DNA from 2 places in the Priestia sp. Y58 genome. Region 2 is predicted to be linked to the other one. Evidence: riboswitches for the same ligand, from Rfam matches in the RefSeq annotation. Region 2 holds a riboswitch; the other holds the start of a gene.
What was found. A riboswitch is a leader RNA that binds a small molecule or an ion and turns the genes downstream of it on or off. The one in region 2 is predicted to bind S-adenosylmethionine.
Positions count from the first base shown of each region.

Region 1: linked by a shared signal. The riboswitch ahead of MMB68_RS18050 (phosphoadenylyl-sulfate reductase) and the one ahead of MMB68_RS15340 (trans-sulfuration enzyme family protein) in region 2 are both predicted to bind S-adenosylmethionine.

Region 1 covers NZ_JAKWFL010000006.1:6,160-14,215, reverse strand. The annotation lists gene MMB68_RS18080 (hypothetical protein) at 1-203, shown strand, start outside; gene MMB68_RS18075 (glucose-6-phosphate isomerase) at 449-1,798, shown strand; gene MMB68_RS18070 (YugN-like family protein) at 1,899-2,303, shown strand; gene MMB68_RS18065 (potassium channel family protein) at 2,313-3,101, opposite strand; gene MMB68_RS18060 (VOC family protein) at 3,169-3,552, opposite strand; gene cdaS (sporulation-specific diadenylate cyclase CdaS) at 3,650-4,276, opposite strand; SAM riboswitch class I at 4,590-4,692, shown strand; gene MMB68_RS18050 (phosphoadenylyl-sulfate reductase) at 4,947-5,660, shown strand; gene MMB68_RS18045 (inorganic phosphate transporter) at 5,680-6,759, shown strand; gene sat (sulfate adenylyltransferase) at 6,812-7,963, shown strand; gene cysC (adenylyl-sulfate kinase) at 7,976-8,056, shown strand, end outside.
Region 2 covers NZ_JAKWFL010000004.1:398,839-406,894, forward strand. The annotation lists gene MMB68_RS15325 (CotH kinase family protein) at 155-1,243, shown strand; gene MMB68_RS15330 (spore coat protein) at 1,386-2,525, shown strand; gene MMB68_RS15335 (DUF2642 domain-containing protein) at 2,595-3,257, shown strand; SAM riboswitch class I at 3,425-3,542, shown strand; gene MMB68_RS15340 (trans-sulfuration enzyme family protein) at 3,614-4,759, shown strand; gene MMB68_RS15345 (trans-sulfuration enzyme family protein) at 4,743-5,924, shown strand; gene MMB68_RS15350 (hypothetical protein) at 6,058-6,348, shown strand; gene MMB68_RS15355 (SIMPL domain-containing protein) at 6,578-7,237, opposite strand; gene putP (sodium/proline symporter PutP) at 7,469-8,056, opposite strand, start outside.

The DNA of each region.
Region 1 (8,056 bases), on a different contig from region 2:
TATGTATGAGTGGATTTGTGCTAAATAATCACTTGGAAATGAAAGAAGAAAACAGGATGCTAATCACTTCTAAAAGTGAAGCTGAAAATTCCATATCAATAGATTCTTCCCTGTTAAAAGCCTCTTATAAACCGAGACAATATGTAAAGGTAGGTGAAATGAACTATATTGCACCATCCGGTAAGCAAATAAAAAACGATTGAAGACCACTCTTTAGTCGTTTTTTATTTGCTTATTATTTGCGTAATCGTGCATGAATTACGTTCTGTAATCAAAGAACATTAGTTGACTTCATAACTGAATTTATCGTTAAATAAAAGGGTACATACAATGATTGCAGTTACAACAAACTATAATGATTGTGTCAAATTGTAAGTGGATTCACTTGAATTCAGCTAACAGTTTCGATAAAGTGGAAAATAAAGATATTTTAATGGAGGAACAGACTATGACACATGTTCGTTTTGATTATTCAAACGCGTTATCATTTTTTGGTGAACATGAACTTACATACTTACGTGATGCCGTGAAAGTAGCTCACCATTCAATTCATGAAAAAACAGGTGCTGGAAACGACTTTTTAGGATGGGTAGACCTTCCTACGGAGTATGACAAAGAAGAATTTGCACGCATTCAAAAAAGTGCAGAAAAAATTAAATCTGACTCAGATGTATTGATTGTTATCGGTATTGGAGGATCTTACTTAGGTGCTCGTGCTGCTATTGAAATGCTTCAGCATTCATTCTACAACACATTATCAAAAGAACAGCGTAAAACGCCACAAGTTATTTTTGCTGGTAACAACATCAGCTCAACATACATGAAAGACTTAATGGATGTTTTACAAGATAAGGATTTCTCTATTAATGTTATTTCAAAATCTGGTACAACAACAGAGCCGGCGATTGCTTTCCGTATCTTCCGTAAATTATTAGAAGAGAAATATGGCAAAGAAGAAGCACGCAAGCGTATTTATGCAACAACAGATAAAGCGCGCGGTGCATTAAAAACATTAGCGGACGAAGAAGGCTATGAAACGTTTGTTATTCCAGATGACGTAGGCGGCCGTTATTCAGTATTAACAGCGGTTGGCTTATTACCAATTGCCGCTGCGGGTCTTGATATCGAACAAATGATGAAAGGTGCAGCTGATGCTCAAGAAGCATTCTCATCATCAGAGCTAGAAGAAAACCCAGCTTATCAATATGCTGTAGCTCGTAATGTTCTTTATAATAAAGGAAAAACAATTGAAATGCTGATTAACTATGAGCCAGCTCTTCAATACTTTGCTGAGTGGTGGAAACAGTTATTTGGTGAAAGTGAAGGAAAAGACCAAAAAGGTATTTACCCTTCATCTGCTAACTTCTCAACGGATCTTCATTCTTTAGGTCAATATGTACAAGAAGGTCGTCGCGATATTTTTGAAACAATTGTACAAGTTCAAGATTCTCGTCATGAGCTAACAATTGAAGAAGATGCAGCGGACTTAGATGGACTAAATTACTTAGCTGGGGAAACAGTTGACTTTGTAAATAAAAAAGCGTTCCAAGGTACAATGCTTGCTCACACAGACGGAGGCGTTCCAAACTTAGTTGTAAACATTCCGGCGTTAGATGAGTATACGTTTGGATATGTTGTATACTTCTTCGAAAAAGCATGCGCAATCAGCGGCTATTTACTAGGAGTAAATCCGTTCGATCAGCCTGGAGTAGAAGCATATAAAGTAAATATGTTTGCTCTTCTTGGAAAACCTGGTTTTGAAGAGAAAAAAGCAGAATTAGAAAAGCGTTTGAAATAAATAAAAAGTTCACCTTCTTGTTAGAAGGTGAACTTTTTTGCTTTTGAGATAAAGGATAAAAAGCTGGAAAAAGGACATGTTAAAACAGAGGAGGGATAAGATGATTGAATTATCTTCAAGATTAGACGGCACATTATTCAAGCTTTATGAATTAGAAAAAACGCTTAAGCCGCTTGGGTATAACATTGGAGGAAATTGGGATTATGATCATGGTTCATTCGACTATAAGATGAATGATGAAGTCGGCTATCAGTTTTTACGTATCCCGTTTACAGCTACGAATGGAGAACTGGATTCTAAAGGAACAACCGTACAGATTGGTACGCCATTTTTACTTTCACATAAGTATCAAATTGGCCTAGATGACAATGTTCACAATGGAAACGTGGGTGCTTCATTTAATCAGTTTGCAGAACCCCAAGACGCAGACGCTTCATTTCCAGAAAAGTATATCAGCTTAGGAGAAGAGCTAATTAGAGAGGCAGAAGAGGCGCTGCTTCGGTAATTGAAGGGACTATTCTTTTTTTAAACTCTCTAATTTTTTTACAAAAATATGTTCGTACATGACCTGACTAATCAACTCGTTTGTTTTAATCATTTCATTTACCCCCAAATTTTGCGCATTTTGAATATGCTTTTTTGTTAACAGTTCAACGATGCTGTAAATAGAAGGGTTCAGTCCTTGCAGAGCGACTAGCGTAACAATAGTATTCATGTCTGCATATTCTTCTGTCTTATGCTGATCCGCAGTAATCAGCACTTTTTTTGCGTACCGAGCATTGGCAAGTTCTAATACCTCATAGTGAGAGGGACTTCCTTTAATAAAATGAACGCGATCACAGATCATGGGGTTTTTAGTCAGAGAGTCGTCGATAAGAACAATGTCTTCTTTATGAAATGCGTCGCGATAAGACTCTAACACGAGTTTGGCGCGCTCATTCCACCCCACAACGATGAAGTGATCTTTTCCATAAAACTTTAAATTTCCTTCCAGATAAGCGCTCTCAGCAGAAACAGCAATTTTAGAAAGCGTGACAAAATAAGTAGTAATAAATCCCGTTCCGATCAGGACTAAAATAATTGCAGCTAACCTTCCAATCGTAGTGGTGGGAGCAAAATCACCGTACCCTATAGTAGAGATTGTAATAATAACCCACCAAATTCCTTCAAACACATTCCCAAACGTTTGCGGCTCTAGGAAATGTATAAGCATGCCGAAAAGTAAAACAAGGCAGCCGATAATAAAAAGAAGCCGCACTAAAATAGAACGACGAAAAAGTCGAAATAATAGCCATTCCATCATAAAAAAACCTCCAGTGATTAGTCATAGCCACAGTATGACCATTTTTCACTGAAGGTATAAGATATCTTTATCTTTTTACTTCGTAATATTCAATCCATTCTTTGTCTGGACCGTAGAAAAATAAGTATCTTGCTCCATTTGGCAAAGTTACAATGTTTTCTTCCACAAATGAAACGCCTGCTGATTTTAAACGCTCAAACTCCTCTTCAATTCCATCTACTGCTAGCGCGAAATGATGTACTTTACCTTCGTTAGGTAAGCTTGAGTTATACCCTTGAATTAACTCTACGATTACATTGCCTTCTAAACCTAGAAAAGCTAGCTTCAAAGATGGATCGGTATGTGGTAGTGTTTCGATGAGCTCTAATCCCACTTTTTGCGTATAGAACTCAATAGATTCTTCTATATCCTTTACTTGAACGCCTACATGTTCAAATTTTAAAATTGTCATATGCATCACCCGTATCTATAGTATGTAAAAACTATGAAATATATTAAAGAGAAAGGATATAGAAGTCAAGATAGGGCTGCTTATCAGGAAAGGGCTCTTAAATCATATTTTTGCTGGAGTGAATAGGGTAGAGGCTTCCATCAAGAGCAAACGAAATTTTGCCTGTTTCTTCAGATACAACTAAAATTAATGCATCCGATTTTTCCGACATTCCAATGGCTGCACGGTGACGTGTTCCCAATTTTTTGGTCGTTGAAATAATAGACGAGAGAGGTAAAACATTAGCAGCTGAGATAAGCTGATTATTTCTAATTAGGACGGCTCCGTCATGTAAGGGTGTCCCTGGATAGAACAGTGTTTCAACTAGCGTAGCGCTGACAGGAGCTTGAATAGGCATTCCTTTTTGAATAAGAGGGTCTACATTTTGTTCCCGTTCAATGACAATTAAAGCGCCGTGACGTTTCTCAGAAAGGTTATGAATAGCTAAGGACAGAGCAGCATATTCAAATGTATAAGGCGATAAGTAATGACGCAAGTAATAAGAGGCGGCCGTAGCTTGAACATCTTGAAATAACCTTCTCATCTCCTCAAAATCACATAGGATACAATGATCACTCGTGTCTAAATGTTTAATTAAATTAGAGGCTTCAGTTGAAATTTGCTGTAAATATGTTCGCACATTATTTTTAATTGTATCGTCTAATTGAAAAGGTTGTCTCTCCATCTTATATAGCTCCTATCTGTCAGTCAGTGTTATCTGTAATGTGTGCTAATGTGGGTGAATTATCCGTAAAGCTTATAAATCCCTTATTAATTTTATAGGGAGGTTTTGTGTTTTATTTAGCAAGAGAATATAAAAAGTTGGAGAAAAAAGAAAGCGTTTTATAAACTGGTATGTTCACATTTGGTTTAAATTTACATATGTTGTTTTAAATAAAAGTATAGATATTTCTGTGAATTTAAAGTATAGTTTTCTTATCGGATATATGATTTTTAATGTTGACAAATATTCTAAATATGCTAAAATTTTTAAAAAATGCTTATCAAGAGTGGTGGAGGGATCTGGCCCGCTGAACCCCGGCAACCTGCTTAGCAAGGTGCTAACTCCAGCAAAGTGTGTATCATTTTGAAAGATAAGGTGAAAATTTATTGCCTACCCAGTCTTTCAATATGGAAGACTTTTTATTTTGATATAGCGCAAGCGATAATTTAAGGAAGGACATTAATGACTGTAACCCCCGACTTAAAACAAATCTTTGAGCACGTGGAAGCAAAGTAAGAATTAAATAGTTTCGCTGACTAGACACACTAGAGGCGGTTTTATCCAATTCTAGTGGGTAAAACCGTCTTTTTTTATTGGATAACGCGGATAACTAAGAATTGGAGTGAAGAAAATGGCAGACTTATATACGTACGAAAACTGGAGTGATACATTTCCAGAGTTCGACAGTGAAGACGAAACAAAAGGAGCCCTTTCAGCATTGCAGTGGGCGTATGATACCTACGGAGATTCAATTATTTATGCATCAAGCTTTGGTATTGAAGGGATCGTGTTAATTGATTTAATTTCAAAAGTGAAAAAAGATGCTGAAATTGTCTTTTTAGATACGGGCGTTCATTTTAAAGAAACATATGAAGTAATTGATGCAATTAAAGAACGCTTTCCTGATTTGCGTATTCATATGAAAAAACCGGATTTAACGCTTGCAGAACAAGCTGAGAAACATGGAGATGAGCTTTGGAAGAGTCAGCCTAACTTATGCTGTCAAATTCGAAAAATCATCCCGTTAAGGGAATCTCTTGCTCCTTATGATGCGTGGATTTCTGGTTTGAGACGCGAGCAGTCTGAATCTCGTGCCAACACGAATTATTTTAATAAAGATGAGAAATTCAAGAAAGTGAAAGTCTGCCCGTTAATTCATTGGTCTTGGAAAGAAGTTTGGCGCTATGTGTATAAGCATGATTTACCATATAACAAACTTCATGATCAAGGCTACCCAAGCATCGGCTGTGAGCCCTGTACCGCACCTGCCTACAATGTAGACGATTTACGTTCAGGAAGATGGGCAGGTACACAAAAAGTTGAATGCGGATTACACGAATCTTAAATACGAAAGAGCTGAATAAATGATGCTTTTATATGTTGCCTTTATCATTGCGCTTTTTTTTGCAATGAATATTGGGGCAAGCGGTGCAGCAGCAGCTATGGGCGTTTCATACGGCTCCGGTGCGATTAAAAAGCGAAGAGTAGCCCTGTTCATCTGTGCTGTAGGTATTGTGCTCGGAGCCATTATCGGGGGCGGCGAGGTGGTAAAAACCATCAGTTCAGGTATCATACCTGAAAAATTGCTGTCAGTAGAATTAGTTATTATCATTCTGGCTGCTGCAACGCTGTCACTCTTTTTCGCGAATTTAATTGGTATCCCTCTATCAACAAGTGAAGTAACGGTTGGTTCAGTTGTTGGAGTAGGAGTAGCTTATCAATCTCTGTATGTGGAAAAACTTTTAGTTATCATGTCTTTTTGGATTATTGTTCCGCTGGTTTCATTTGTTATTGCTTTTTTGATTGGAAAAGTGATAAAACGCAGAGCGCATAAAAAAGAAGTAGAGGGAAAATGGAAAAGAGTTTTAACGATTTTAGTTATAGCCACGGGATTCTTTGAAGCCTTCTCAGCTGGAATGAATAACGTGGCAAATGCTGTCGGTCCTCTAGTAGGAGCTGGATTAATGGATGCCACAACGGGTGTCATAGCAGGAGGATTGGCTGTGGCGCTTGGAGCCCTTTTACTAGGAGGCAGAGTTATTGAAACAAACGGGAAAAAAATTACTCGCTATTCTGTAGGAGAAGGGTGCATTATCTCGGGTACTGGTGCTTCTCTTGTTACAGCAGCTTCACTTTTTGGTTTGCCAGTACCGCTTACACAGGTCACTACGTCTTCTATTATTGGAATAGGAGCAGCGAAAACGGGATTCACGAAAGAACAGCGTGAAGTGGTCATTCAAATGTTAAAGGTTTGGATGGTATCCCCCGTATTTTCACTCGTAATCTCATATGTTCTTGTGAAATTAGTACTTGAAAGCGACTTATATTCATTTGTGGTGCTAGCTAGCGGCTGCATTGCCACAGCAGGTGTTCTAAGCTTAGCTAGAACGACTAGAAGAAAAAGAGCAAGCTTGCAGTCGGAAAAAGAAAAAATGACTGCGTGATTCAAGTGCTTTTTATTATATTGTGTTAATTATTTAAGGAGGATTTTACAAAATGACAACAATTCAAGCACACGGTGGAGAATTAATTAATTTATATCAACCAACATATGACTACACGTCACTAACAAAAGAAATCGAAGTAGATAACATGGCTTTAAGTGATTTAGAACTAATTGGAATTGGTGCTTACAGCCCAATTACAGGATTTTTAGGAGAAAAAGATTATCAATCAGTTGTTGAAAATATGCGTTTAGCAGATGGAACAGTATGGAGTATTCCTATCACTCTTCCTGTAACAGAAGAGCAAGCTAAAGAATTAAACATTGGCGACAAAGTAAAGCTTGTTCAAAACGGCGTAACGTATGGTGTTTTAGAAGTTTCTGAAGTATATACGCCAAATAAAGAAAAAGAAGCGGAAAATGTGTACCGCACAGCAGAACTTGCTCATCCTGGCGTGAAAAAAATGATGGAACGCCCAAATGTATACGTAGCAGGTCCAATCGTACTAGTAGAACGTACACCTAAAACGCGTTTTGAAAAGTATTACCTAGATCCAACTGAAACAAGAGCAGCATTCGAAGAACGCGGTTGGAAAACGGTTGTTGGATTCCAAACTCGTAACCCTGTTCACCGTGCGCACGAATATATTCAAAAAACGGCATTAGAAATTGTAGACGGCCTGTTTTTAAATCCTCTTGTAGGAGAAACAAAGTCAGATGATATCCCAGCAGATATCCGTATGGAAAGTTATGAAGTACTTTTAGAGAACTATTATCCTAGCGATCGTGTAGCTTTAGCAGTTTTCCCTGCTGCGATGCGCTATGCTGGACCTAGAGAAGCGATTTTTCATGCAATGGTTCGAAAAAACTTTGGATGCACGCATTTCATTGTAGGCCGTGATCACGCTGGTGTTGGTGACTACTACGGAACATATGATGCACAAAAAATCTTCAGTAACTTTACAGCAGATGAATTAGGAATTACACCTTTATTCTTTGAACACAGCTTCTACTGCAAGAAGTGTGAATCGATGGCGTCAACGAAAACATGCCCTCACAGCAAGGAAGATCATATGATTCTATCTGGAACAAAGGTACGTGAAATGCTTCGTAACGGAGAAGTGCCACCAAGCACATTCAGCCGTAAAGAAGTAATTGAAGTGTTAATTAAAGGATTAGCAAAACAAAAAGTATCTTCAAAATAAGGAGCGGTTGAAGTGAGCAAATCAACAAACATTACGTGGCATGATGCTGGAATTACAAAAGAGGAAAGACGGGAGCAAAATAATCATCACAGT
Region 2 (8,056 bases):
TGGCAATTGGACTAGGTCTTGCATTAATAGAATACGCGCTGATGCTTGTCCTTGATATGAGTCAAAAGTGGAGTTTGCGCAAATAGTTGATGCAGTGGGGTATCATGGAGAATTTACCCTTCATATACTTTAATAATTGAAGAAAGGTGGTCGAATAATGAATCAAAAAGAAATCCCTCAATACGCTCTGTTTGTGAATGTAAAAGATTTAAAGGAAATGCAAAGAGATATTTGGTCAGAAGAGGCGGTTCAGGCAACGATGAAGTTTAACAAAAAACGCTACGATATTGATTTGCTGCTAAGAGGCTCCCACATTCGGAAGATGAAGAAAAAGTCATATTATATTGAATTTTATTCTCCAAAAATATTTCAGCGTGCCAAAGAAATACACCTGAACGCTGAATATAAAGATCCATCGCTTATGCGCAATAAATTGTCCCTCGATTTTTTCTCCTCTTTAGACGTTTTATCTCCTCACTCTCAGTTTGTCACTCTTAAGATTAATGGGAAAAATGAAGGAATATATCTTCAGCTCGAATCGGTAGATGAACTATTTTTGAAAAAAAGAAATTTAGCGGATGGATCCATATTTTATGCAGTGGACGGAGATGCTAATTTTTCTTTGATGAGCGATTTGGATAAAAGGCCGAAAACAACTTTGTTATCTGGATATGAAGATAAAGCAGTAAGAGAAGGGGATGAGGAAAAATTAGAAAAGTTTATATTTAATCTTAATACGTGGACAAATACAGAATTCGAACAGAATATTGAGAAGTACTTGAACGTCGACCGCTATTTATCTTGGCTAGTCGGTATTATTTGTATGCAGAATTACGACGGTTTTGTCCATAACTATGCCCTCTATCTAAATCATGAAAGCGGACGCTTTGAACTGATTCCATGGGATTATGATGCAACTTGGGGAAGAGATGTAAATGGAAAAGTAATGGAAGGAGACTATGTCCGCGCACAAGGATTTAATACGCTTACAGCTCGCTTACTGGCGGTGAACAGCATTAAAAAGCGATATATTCAAAAAATGAACAATGTTCTAAATAATCAATTTACAATAGAATACATGAAACCAATCATTTATCAACTGCATGAGTATATTGCTCCTTATGTATTAAAAGACCCTTACGTAAAAGATAACTTGGAGCAATTTTATAAAGAACCCGAATTTATGCTGTCTTTTATAAAAGAACGAACAGCGTATATTGAAAATAACCTTTTGACTCTTTAAAAAGAGATAGATTTATAGGCAATTTATAGGCAACAGTGGATTTTGCTAATAATAGGCAAATGCAGGAAATCAATAGCTGTACATGATACGTATATATACAGTATGAATGACCAATAAGGATAACTAATAAGGAGGAAAAACAATGAGTAACTATTACTATGGCCAAGAACAAGGGCAAAATCAAAATCCACGCCAAAAATCAAGCCAAAAACGCAGCCAAAATGTACAAATGCCTGATAAAGGCTATTCTTCTCACTTCAAACCCCTAACAGGAAGAGTGGTGACCGTTTATCGTGGAGGACCTGAATCTAAAACAGGTTATTTGGTTGACGTGCAGTCAGATTATTTAATTTTAGCGGTAGAAAGCAATAATAACAATAATGGTGAAAATAACAACCAAAACAACCAAAAAAACCAAAACAATCAAAACAATCAAAACAATAATCAACAAGAATATACCCTTGTATATTATAACTTAGCGCATGTAAAGAGTATTACTGAAGATACTATGTCAAATTCAGCGCAAACCTTTACAGGGTTTAACGAAGAACTAGAATTATATCGAGGAAAAACTTTTGCTACAACTTTATCATTAATGAAAACTAAATATGTGCAGGTTAATCAAGGTGGACCTGAGAAAAAAGCAGGTCAGCTTCTTGATGTCTTAGGTTCATTTGAATCTGCTTATATAGTATTACTCACAGAGGACGACGGTGTCATTTATATTAATACTGAACACGTTAAGAGTGTGAGTGAATATCAAAACAACAATGGAGATCAAGCTAATCAATCTGCAAATGAACTCTTAGTGAGCCAAGAACCAGAATATATGAAATCCAAAAGCTTTAACGATCTTTTTGCCCACCTTTCTCATAAATGGGTATCAATCAATAATGGAGGACCTGAAGCTGTAGAGGGCGTGTTAGTACAAAGCCGAAATGGTACATTTACACTTGTGCAGAATAATCAAGTATTACGCTTACAGCCAAGACACGTTAAAACCATTTGTGTAGGAGCAAAAGGGGCTTTTAAGCAAAACGATAACAATCAAAATAATAATGAAGAAACAGAAGAAAATGGAGAGACTGAAGCTGCGAAGTCTACAGAAGAACGTACAGGAGAACGTACGGGAAGCCGCACAGGTGGACGTACAGGACGCCGCACGGGTGGACGCACAGGTGATCGTTCTCGAGGACGCCGCACGGGTGGACGTACAGGTTCACGCTCTTCAACACCGGCTGAGAAAGTTATTAAAACGAAAAATTATCGTTGGAAAGCATGATGAAATGGAACATAAAAGGTGCTTATAAAGCACCTTTTCTATCATATAGGAAAAAGGAGGAGAATCAGAATGAGTATGAATCATTATATCAATAAAATTGTGGAGTTAGATATTTCAGGAAAAACGACATTTGTTGGCAGACTTATTGATCTTGGATTAGATATTATGGTTTTGTATAATGGACATGATTATTTGTATATTCCTCTTTTACACATGCATCGTTTGCGGGAAGTATCGGAAGAAGACTATACGGTTTTACGTGAAATAGAAGAGAATTTAATAGAAGAAAGTCAGCGGATTTCTTATCGGAATATTTTACAGCAGGCAAAAGGGAAATTTATTGAAATTTATGTAACGGGAGGGAAATCATTGCATGGCTATATCACAAGCGTGCTGAATGATTATCTTGTGTTTTATTCTCCAGTGTATAAAAATGTCTTTGTTTCTCTGCATCATTTGAAATGGCTTACCCCTTACAGTAATGAGTTAACCCCTTATTCTTTAAGTGACAAAGAGCTCCCAGTAAGGCCCGCCTCTGCACCTTTTGTCAGAAACTTTGAAGAGCAGCTTAAAAAATATGAAAATCAACTGGTCGTATTAGATTTAGGGGATCAATCAGAAAAGATTGGTGTACTTAAAGAAGTTTCTAATAATATTGTTGAACTAATTACGGCAAATGGAGAAAGTATGTATTGGAAGTTAGCTCACGTAAAAGCTGTACACTTGCCTTAGAAAAAGAGACCTCCCTGTCGTCTCTTTTTTTTATGTGTTTAGCAAGACAAGTATATTGAATAAACAAATGAGATGATTTGAATTTTTTAGAAAATTATGTTGACAATAAAGAAAATCTTTATTAAAGTTAGTAACAACAAACGTTAACCACCAACAATTATATAGAACTCTTATCAAGAGTGGCGGAGGGACTGGCCCTGCGATGCCCGGCAACCATCAAATGAAACATTCATTTGAACGGTGCTAATTCCTGTGGAACATCAGTATTGTTCTAACAGATGAGAGAAATCGTGTATAAACGAACACTCTTCCATCTGTGAAGAGTGTTTTTTATTTTGAGTTAAGGAGAGAAATAGATGAAAATTGAAACTTTATTAGTTCGTTCAGGAGTAGGTCGTGATCCTTCAACAGGTTCTATTACAACACCCATTTACCAAGCATCAACATTTGCTCATCCTGCTTTAGGGCAAAGTACAGGATTTGACTATGCACGTACGGCAAATCCTACTCGTACAGCATTGGAAGAAGCAATTGCTGCTTTAGAAAAAGGAGAAGTAGGAGTAGCATTCGCTTCAGGAATGGCGGGTGTAATGGCAGTTTTAGCACTATTTAAAAACGGAGATCATTTAATTGTATCAGAGGATTTATACGGAGGAACGTACCGAGTACTAAATGAAATCTTTTCAGAGCAAGGAATTACTGTTTCGTACGTCAACACAGCACATCTCGAGCAAGTAAAAGATGCGCTTCGTCCCAACACGAAAGCTTTATTTATTGAAACACCTACGAATCCAATGATGCACGTGACTGATTTGCCAGAAGCAATTGCGTTAGCTAAACAGCATGATTTGCTTACCATCGTTGACAATACCTTCATGTCCCCTTATTATCAGCGTCCTTTAGAGCTTGGAGCAGATATTGTAATACATAGTGCAAGCAAATACATTGGGGGTCATAATGATGTAGTTGCTGGTCTTGTAGTGGCTCGATGTAGTAGCTTAGGAGAGAAAATTCGTTTTTATCAAAATGCAGCTGGGGCAATCTTAGGGCCACAGGACAGCTGGTTGTTATTACGCGGTGTTAAAACGCTAGCGCTTCGTATGGAAAAGCATAATGAAAACGCGCTGAAAATTGCAAATTGGCTTACTGCTCATGATCTCGTGGAAAAAGTGTATTACCCTGGTCTTGAAACACATCCAGGCTATGAAATCATGAAGAAACAAGCAACTGGATTTGGAGGCATGATTTCTTTTGCTGTCTCACACCCTGACATCGTGTCAGTACTTTTAGAAAATGTCAAAGTTATTACATTTGCAGAAAGCTTAGGAGGCGTAGAAAGTTTAATGACATTCCCAGCTCGTCAAACACACGCTGATATTCCGGAGGAAATTCGAAATCGTGTCGGAGTAACAAACTGTTTACTGCGGCTATCAGTTGGAATTGAGCACGCAGATGATTTAATTAAAGACTTGAAGGAGGCATTTGATGCATACCAACAATAATAAACATAGATTTGGTACGAACTTAATTCATGCAAATACAGGAATTGACGGTCATTTTGGAGCGGTTAACGTACCTATTTATCAGGTATCTACATTTAACCAAGAAGATGAGACGAACAACGGCCGTTATGACTATTCTCGTTCAGGAAATCCAACTCGTGAGGCTTTAGAAAACACCATTGCTCAGCTAGAAAATGGATACGCTGGTTTTGCTTTTTCATCAGGTATGGCTGCTATCTCATCGGTGTTATCTATTTTTGAATCAGGGGATGAAATTTTAGTTTCACACGATACGTACGGCGGGACATATCGTGTATTAACACGATTATTTTCAAAGTTTGGTATCAAAACAACTTTTGTTGATACAACGAAGGTTGAGAAAGTAGAAGAAGCTATCACAAAAGATACGAAGGCTATTTATATCGAAAGCCCTTCAAATCCATTTTTACAGGTAACAGATATTAAAGCAGTAGCAAGTTTGGCGAAGGAGCGCAATCTTCTTACAATTGTGGATAACACGTTTTTAACGCCTTATCTACAGCAGCCAATTGACCTTGGTGTAAACATTGTGATTCATAGTGCTACAAAATATATCAGCGGCCACAGTGACGTCATTGGCGGTTTAGTTGTAGTAAGCGATGAAAAGTTAGCAGAAGAAGTAAAGTTTGTGCAAAATGCTTTTGGTGCTATCTTGGGACCACAGGATTGTTTTTTACTGCTTCGGGGAATTAAGACATTAAAAGTTCGTTTAGATCAGCAGTTAAAAACAGCGCTGCAGTTTGCAAAATGGCTTGAAGAACAATCTCTAGTGAGCCGTGTATACTACCCGGGCTTAAAAAGTCATCCAGACCACAAACTGATTTCAGAACAAGCAAATGGATACGGAGCTATGATTTCTTTCCAAGTACAGGATGAAAAAGTAGCACGACATATTTTACAAGGAGTCAAATTAGCTTCAATTGGCGTTAGTCTAGGTGCAGTTGAATCCATTCTAACGCATCCTGCAACAATGTCTCATGCAAGTATCCCAAAAGAAGTACGTGAAGAAAAAGGAATTACTGATTCACTTCTTCGTCTTTCAGTAGGGTTAGAGGAATTCGAGGATTTAAAGCAAGACTTTAATGCTGTTTTTCAAAGCTTAGAAGAAAAGGCGTTAATTAAATAAAGAAAAGAGACTGGGACAAAAGTATTCTAGTTAAAGTTAAACAAGAACTATTAATCAAAATTACTGATTAATAGTTCTTGTTTTTTGTTGTCACGGTGAACGTAGGTTTCATCTATTTCGTTGCTTCTAGCGGTTGATTGGAGGGCAAGGCGAAGACTCCTGCGGGAAAAGCGGAAGGGATGAGACCCCGCAGAAGCACAAGCGACGAGGAGGCTCATCGGCCGCCCGCGGAAAGCGAAGCCTTGCACGGAAATCAACCGCGGTGTCACAAACGGTTCAGCTCCTTTATCCCATTTGTTCGTCTTTACACTGGATTGATATCCGTTATATACAGCTATCTAAAAGGTTTGTGTATAGGGACGTAAGCGCAACTTTTTCATCAGAGGAAAGACTGCTGTTTAGAATTCTTTTTATGCCAAGATGATATTTTACATACGGTGTTTGCCGGACGCGTGGATGAGTCATTTCATCTTTTAAATCTTTCATAATGGCTTCGTGAAGCTGATCTTCACTTGTCATGGCTTGTTTAGAAGCAAACGAACGGTTTAACCATAGGGTTTGATAAGCTGCTAGTAAATGTTCAGAAGTCATTGTGCAAAGAGCTCCTTTAGATTAGTTTCTTCATTAGAATAGTCTATAGTTTACCACAAGTATTAATACGTGTACGTAACTTTTACAGAAGCAGATACAGTCAAGGACTGAGCTTGAATAGGGGGAGAGGCCGCTAATAACTTAGGCGAGGAGCCAGATGACTGATAGACGGGGCCTTCTTCGATTAGAATGGGGGTTTGGTTAATAGGGAGCTGAAGCGTGTTGGCAATGGTAAAGGCCTTTTCTTTGGCATTCAATAAAGCTTTACTAATTGCTTCTTGTTCATATTTATCATCATTTGTAACGTGAAATTGAAGGTCTTGCGCTACGTTTGCTCCGCTTGAAAACGTAGCGTTATAGACATCGCCCGCTTGTTTTACATCTTGTACTCTTACTCTAAATAAGTGCTGTACTTCGTATCCTGTAAGAGTCGATTTTCCATCGCTGTAATCATATTTAGGATTTATGGTGAATGAAGCTGTTTCAATTTGCTGGTCGTTGATTCCAAGATTTTTCATCTCTTGCAGCAAAGTGTTTGAAACAGCTGAATTTTCTTTTAAGGCTTCTTGAACGTCTCGGTTTTCCGTACGAGTTCCAATCGTCATGGAAATTTCATTTGGAATGGCTGAAGCAGTTCCTTCACCAATTACTTTAATTTCTCTATTTTGTGTATCTACGCGCAGTTGTTGTGTAGGTTCATAAGGCAAATAAGAATGTTGCATACAAAAACCTCCTTTATTGATCTTTAATATATATATGATAAGCAAAGGAGATTAAAAACAAAAAGAGGTTGAGACATAACTAAATCAACCGCTAGACGCAACTATATACATGAAACCTATATTCACCATACCAATAAAAAAATCCGAACGAATTTGATTCTCCATCAAGAATCTCGATTCACCGTTCGGATCTTCCTTCAATTAGCATACTTTTTTTCAGCTTCTCTTTGTTTATTTCGATTCTTTTATTAAGATTTCTTTCATTTCAATGAATTGATTTTGAACATCGTTTGACGGTTTCTTTGTTAGTAAACTTACAATAATAACAGCTAATAAGCTTAAAAAGAAACCAGGAATCATTTCGTAAAGAGCATCCTTAAACGGAGTATTTACCCAAATTAATACCGTAACAGCACCTACAATCATCCCTGCAAGTGCTCCCCATCGAGTCATACGCTTCCAGTAAAGACTTAGTAAAATAGCAGGACCAAATGCAGAACCAAATCCAGCCCAAGCGTATCCAACCAGCCCTAAAATCGTATCACTAGGTTTTAAAGAAAGCAAAATAGCGATAATTGCAACACCTAAAACCGCAGATCTTCCGACCGTTACAAGCTCTTTGTCAGAGGCTTTGCGTCGGAAAAATGTTTTATAAAAATCTTCTGTAACAGAGCTTGCCGTTACAAGCAGCTGAGAAGAAATCGTACTCATAATTGCTGCTAGTAAAGCTGCATATAAAAATCCAGTAATTAACGGATTGAAGAGTATATCCGCAAATTTAATAAAAATAGTTTCAGGGTCTGCTAGTTTCATACCCGT